Regions from separate parts of the Arsenophonus endosymbiont of Crataerina pallida genome, predicted to be linked through region 2. Evidence: predicted binding sites of a transcription regulator. Region 2 holds the regulator's gene; each other region holds the start of a gene.

Region 1 (2,280 bases), 710 kb from region 2:
TTTTTTGTAAAACGCCTCATCACCACCTTTAGCCAAGATCAAACCACCACGAGGGCCAGCCAAAGTCTTATGGGTAGTGGTGGTCACGACATGTGCATGAGGAACAGGGTTAGGATAAACACCAGCAGCGATCAAGCCAGCGACATGTGCCATATCAACAAATAAGTAAGCACCAATACTATCTGCAATTTGACGCATTTTAGCCCAGTCAACCACGCCTGAATAAGCAGAAAAACCGCCAATGATCATTTTAGGTTTATGTTTTTGTGCCTGAGTGGCTATATCGTCGTAATCAATTTTACCCTCTTCATCGATACCATAAGGAACGATATTATAAAGCTTACCGGAAAAATTGACGGGTGAGCCATGGGTTAAATGTCCACCATGTGCCAAATTCATGCCTAATACCGTATCACCAGGTTGCAATAAAGCCATATAAACAGCGGTATTAGCTTGTGAACCTGAGTGTGGCTGAACATTAGCAAAATCCGCATCAAATAGAGTTTTTGCTCGATCTATAGCGAGTTGTTCAACAATATCAACATATTCACAACCACCATAATAACGTTTACCAGGATATCCTTCGGCGTATTTATTCGTAAGTTGAGAACCTTGAGCCTGCATAACTCTTGGACTGGTATAATTTTCTGAAGCGATTAACTCAATATGCTCTTCCTGACGCTTAACTTCATTTTCCATTGCCAGCCATAGTTCTTGATCATAATCTGCAATATTCATTTCGCGCTTTAACATTTACTTCTCCTGACTCAGCCACATTTTAAATCTTTATTCAACTAAATGAATATCACACAGTGTAAACTCTTTTAGCTCACTGAGATAGCCCAAAAATAAAAAATTACGCAAACGATTGCCACATCCGAATTATCAAATAAAAACATTTCTCAATAGCGATTTTATTGCCAATTAAATATGCTAATTCAATCTCAGTTTTACAATTAATTATTTACTTTTAACATTAAACAATTTAAGTTTCATATGAAATGCAACTTATAAACTCTGGCCAAAACTTAGGAACTTTATATGATAGATACTCAAACTATCGCGACCGTCAAATCAACTATTCCTCTTATTGTCTCCACCGGCCCTAAATTAACCGCTCATTTTTATCAGCGTATGTTTCAACATAACCCTGAATTAAAAGATATTTTCAACATGAGTCATCAAATTAATGGTGAACAAAGAGAAGCTTTATTCAATGCCATTTGCCTCTCTGCCAGCAATATTGATAATGTTTCAGCCTTACTGCCTGCCATTGAAAAAATCGCCCAAAAACATGCCAGTCTGAATATAAAACCTGAACATTATTCGATTGTTGGTCAACATCTATTGCATACCATTGATGAGCTATTTCAGCCTGGAAAAGAAATTATTGATGCCTGGGCTAAAGCTTTTCACGTGCTAGCCGATATCTTTATTAACCGTGAAGAGCAGATCTACCAAACAAATGAAGAGCGTATCGGAGGTTGGCGAGGTTTACGTCATTTCAAAGTGGCTAAAAAGATCCCGCGCAGCGAAACGATCACCAGTTTTCAATTTATTCCAGAAGATGGTAATGAAGTAGTCGATTTCCGCCCAGGACAATATTTAACTATTTACCTACAGGATAATGAAAAACTCACTAATCAACAAATTCGGCAATATTCATTAACCAATGCACCTAATGGCAAAAGTTATTGTATCGCTGTAAAACGTGAAGAAAAAGGAAGTGTGTCAAACTATCTTCATAATGAGATAAAAGAAGGTGACATCGTCAAACTGGCACCACCCTGCGGTGATTTTTTTCTCGCCGTTAATGCCGATACACCAGTAACACTAATTTCAGCCGGTGTCGGCTTAACGCCGATGATAAGTATGTTGGAAAAGTTACATCAGCAACAACATAAAGCACCACTGAATTGGCTACACGCGACAGAGCATGGTGGACATCACGCCTTTGCTAATGAAGTAAAAAATAAATTAACCGATTTTACTCATGGCTTCAGTGCCGTTTGGTATAACAATCCGCGAGAGCAAGACAGACCACAAGAACAGTACCAATACCAAGGGTTAATGGAGCTGTCAAAAGTAAAAGAGCAGCTTAATCTTAAAAATATGCATTATTACTTCTGTGGTCCAGTCAACTTTATGCAATTTATTGCCAAACAGTTGCTCGCCATGGGTGTAAATACCAGTCACATCCACTATGAGTGTTTTGGACCACATAAAGTTATTGAGGGAAATGAACAATAATAATTAAAACCCTCACTAAAACCAGGGTAA
Region 2 (2,280 bases):
GATATCGAACTTTTTATTCAGCAGGAAGTTTATAATGGTGTATGGGAGGCGTTAGTCGATGGCCGAGTGGATATAGCAATTGGTGCAACCCGTGCGTCACCGATTGGCGATAGATATAGTTTCCGCGATATGGGATTTATGCCCTGGTCATGTGTTGTCAGTATAAATCATCCTTTAGCACACATAAGCGGGCTAATTAGCGATCAACAATTACGTCTCTATCCCAGTTTATGTTTAGAAGATACTTCTCGCTACTTACCAAAACGAGATACTTGGGCATTAGATAACCAAAAAAGGCTTATTGTGCCAGATTGGGAAAGTGGTTTAGCATGCTTAAAAAATGGATTATGTTTAGGATTTGCGCCTAAACATCGGGTAGAGCAACTTTGCCGCAAAAATGAATTAAAGACATTGCAGATTAAGCAACCCTTACCTGATAGTCCGTGCTGTATCATATGGAATGAAGAAAAACGTTCCCCGACATTGAGTTGGCTACTGGATTATTTAGGTAATAGCGAAACACTCAATGCCGAATGGTTAACTGATTGATAGCGTTTAAATCCAGGGATCATCTTCGGTAGTCAATAAATGGACCATCGACAACTGAACGACGTTCAATAAGCTCTGGGTGTATTTCAATCGTTTGCGCATCTTGGCGTTTATTAATAATGCGATCAAGCAGCATGGTAAGGGCCATTTGACCTAAACGTTCTTTGGGCTGATGAATGGTAGTTAATGCTGGGGTAAAAAAACGCGCATTACGCACATTGTCGTAGCCAATAATAGATATATCTTGTGGCACTCGAATTCCTAATTCATTCGCAGCGCTGATAGCCCCCATCGCCATAATATCACCGCCACAGAAAATGGCAGTCGGTTTTTGTTGGTGACTTAATATTTGTTTCATTGCTTCGTAGCCGGAAGCGGGTTCGAAATCACCCTCGACAATCCATTTGTTATGTGGCTGGATGTTAGCTTCCTTCATGGCATTGAGAAAACCTTGCCGCCGGCCATTGCCGGTATTGCGTTTTAATGGTCCAGAGATAATACCTAAATCACGATGACCTTGTTCGATAAGATAACGCCCGGCAAGATAGCCACCATAAACTGCATTATCAATGATGACATCGGTAAAATCACCATGGGCTTGTCCCCAATCCATCACCACCATTGGAATATTGCGGTATTCCTCTAACATCTGGAGTAGTTGGTTAGGGTATTCTGAGCACATGACAAGTAAACCATCAACCCGTTTTTGCGCTAACATTTGTAAATAGGCTTGTTGCTTATTTAGGTTGTTGTGCGAATTGCACAGGATCAATGTATATCCTTGGCTAAAACAGTTGTTTTCGACTGATTCAATGACTTCTGCAAAGTAAGGGGCTTCATTAGATGTGGCTAATAAGCCAATGGATTTAGTATGATTAACTTTCAAACTACGAGCAACGGCACTGGGAGAGTAATTAAGTGTTTTAATGGCTGTCCTGACGATCGTTTTTGTCTCTTCGGCGACAAAACGGGTATTGTTAATTACATGTGATACGGTGGTAGTTGAGACACCCGCAAGCTTTGCCACATCCTTAATTGTTGCCATGATTATAAAGACTCCTGAACCATTCCCAATTCCTTTACTATTGTTTAAAAATTACTGTTATTGATCTATAAAAATAGATAATTAAGTTATCAGTAAACTGATCATTTTGTCTGATTTGCAGTAAAAACAAAAGTATTAATCAATCTTTACTAGATGATATAATAGAAAATAGCTTTTATTGTTGTATGATATTATGACATTTAATGATTTTTCATTAATTAATTTATGACTAAGACAGTGAGAATAGTGAGGTGAGGTTATGGATACCGATTTTAAATATGGTTTATGTACTGCGATAGTTGCATTATTAATGATCGTATCGTTTGTTTCTTTTATTTTATGAGCATCATATTGGCTTAACTGTCTGCATTTTATCGCTACAATATTTTGTCTTAAGCAGCATCATGGACAGCAGGCTGCACTACTGGCAGCCTATAGTCTAATAAGGGATTACATTTTTTCTACCGTTTCAATCCCTAATGTGTCTAAACCAATTTTTAAGGTTTTTTGCGTCAGTAATGCCAGTTTTAATCGACTTTCTTTTGATGCATAATTTCCTGCACCTAAAATTGGGCAATGTTCATAAAAACTAGAAAATAAACCTGCCAGATCATATAAGTAAGCACACATAATATGGGGTAAACCGTCGCGAGCAACGGTTAGTATTGTTTCTTCAAATTGTAATA
Region 3 (2,280 bases), 1.0 Mb from region 2:
GGCTTACATCAAGATGTACCAGTTGAAGATGTTATCATCAAACGCATAACGGTTAACGAATAATTACAAACTATGGCAATCTTATTTATTGCTGACTTACATTTAAGTGAAAAAGAGCCGGCTATCACTGCCGGTTTTCTGCATTTCTTACGCGGACAGGCGAGCCAAGCTAAGGCTTTGTATATTTTAGGTGATTTTTTTGATTATTGGATCGGTGATGATGATCCCAGCCTGCTACATGAAGCTATAGCGCAAGAACTTAAGGAACTGCAAAGTAAAGGTGTTCCCTGCTACTTTATTCATGGTAATCGTGATTTTTTACTGGGTAAGAAATTTGCTAAAGAAAGTGGCATGATTTTATTACCAGCAGAGAAAGTATTAACGCTACATGGCCATAATATCCTCATTTTACACGGTGATACACTTTGTACTGATGATATTTCCTATCAGCGTTATCGAAAACGAGTATATAATCGCTGGTTGCAACGGCTATTTCTAGCGCTTCCATTATCTACCCGCCACCGCATCGCTGAAAGAATGCGTAAGAATAGCCAATCTGCCACCCGACTTAAGCCAGAGTATATTACCGATGTTAATGAACAAACAGTAATTGAAAAATTTCGAAAATATCAAGTCGATTGGATGATCCACGGCCATACGCATCGACCTGCTATCCATGAAATTAATGTTAATGGTAAAATATTACACCGAGCGGTGTTAGGTGCCTGGGATCAAAATGGCTCAGTGATCAAAATAACGCCTAAAACTATCGAACTGCTTCATTTCCCTTTTTATTAACGTTTCCCATCTCAGCTTAATCCTGTGATGAAAAATTTAGGCAAACGTTTTCCTTCTTTATCGGCCATGATATGATCTCTCTTAATTTGCCATCAATAAATGACTTAAATCCAGGAGCAACAAATTAATGATCGCTCAATTTGATGCACAGAAACCGTCACATTCTAACGCCAAAATTGCCATAGTAATGGGCTCCAAAAGCGACTGGAGCACGATGAAATATGCAGCCGATATACTTAATGAACTAGAACTACCCTATCAAGTAGAAATTGTTTCTGCTCATCGCACGCCAGATAAACTCTTCACCTTTGCTGAACAAGCAAAAGAAAAAGGATTGCAAATTATCATTGCCGGTGCTGGTGGAGCCGCACATTTACCCGGTATGCTAGCAGCTAAAACGTTAGTTCCTGTTTTTGGCGTTCCTGTTGTAACAGCGACACTTAATGGTATTGATAGCCTTTATTCGATTGTTCAAATGCCAAAGGGCATTCCGGTGGCTACCTTCGCAATTGGTAAAGCTGGGGCAGCCAATGCAGCATTACTGGCAGCCCAATTTCTTGCTGGTACAGATAATGAACTTTATGAGCGTTTATCAATCTGGCGTTTAAAACAAACTAATGACGTCTTAAGCAATCCCGATCCGCGGGAGGTGGAATGAAATCGATTTGCATCCTTGGTAATGGCCAGTTGGGCCGCATGTTACGCCAAGCAGGAGAGCCGTTAGGTATTAGTGTCTATCCTATCGGTATCGATGATAAATTAGAAACTATCCCCTATCAACACAGCATCATAACAGCCGAAATTGAGCGCTGGCCCGAAACGCCGCTTACCTGTGAATTAGCTCGCCAAGCTAGCTTTATTAATCGCGATATCTTTCCGCGACTGGCCGACCGGTTGCCACAAAAGCAATTGCTAGATTCTTTAGCCTTAACAACGGCTCCCTGGCAACCTCTTACCAATCAAACACAATGGCCACAATTATTTACCGAGTTAGGCGATTTTGTTATTGTTAAATGTTGTACTGGTGGTTATGACGGCCGTGGACAATGGCGTATCACACCGGATAACCTATCAATACTGCCAGCTGAGATTTATGGCCAAGCAATTGTTGAAAAAGCCATTCCTTTTTTAGGAGAAGTTTCACTCGTCGGTGCACGTAATATAAATGGCCAATGTGTTTTTTACCCGCTAACATACAATCTGCATCAAGAGGGCATACTACGGGCAAGTATCGCTTTTCCTCAGCCAGATAAAAAATTGCAAACTCAGGCAGAATTGATGCTGTCGACCATTATGACAAAATTAAATTATGTGGGTGTGATGGCAATGGAATGTTTTATTTTAAATGATAAACTGCTAATTAACGAATTAGCGCCACGTGTTCATAATAGCGGTCACTGGACGCAAAATGGCGCATCTATTAGTCAATTTGAACTCCATCTGCGAGCCATTTCAAATCTACCAATTCCTACCCCTAATATA

The links. The regulator PurR, encoded in region 2, represses purine synthesis genes. The targets are predictions, from matches to a motif close to CANGCAAACGTTTGCNTG.
Region 1: a site for PurR is predicted at 858-875, ahead of glyA (serine hydroxymethyltransferase). Genes of this name have one in related genera too.
Region 3: a site for PurR is predicted at 836-853, ahead of purE (5-(carboxyamino)imidazole ribonucleotide mutase). Genes of this name have one in related genera too.

The regions. Positions count from the first base shown of each region.
Region 1 is NZ_OZ026540.1:1,520,686-1,522,965, forward strand. It holds gene glyA (serine hydroxymethyltransferase) at 1-753, opposite strand, end outside; gene hmpA (NO-inducible flavohemoprotein) at 1,042-2,250, shown strand.
Region 2 is NZ_OZ026540.1:806,347-808,626, forward strand. It holds gene punR (DNA-binding transcriptional activator PunR) at 1-549, shown strand, start outside; gene purR (HTH-type transcriptional repressor PurR) at 569-1,594, opposite strand; gene argS (arginine--tRNA ligase) at 2,045-2,280, opposite strand, start outside.
Region 3 is NZ_OZ026540.1:1,850,955-1,853,234, reverse strand. It holds gene ppiB (peptidylprolyl isomerase B) at 1-63, shown strand, start outside; gene lpxH (UDP-2,3-diacylglucosamine diphosphatase) at 73-798, shown strand; gene purE (5-(carboxyamino)imidazole ribonucleotide mutase) at 926-1,456, shown strand; gene purK (5-(carboxyamino)imidazole ribonucleotide synthase) at 1,453-2,280, shown strand, end outside.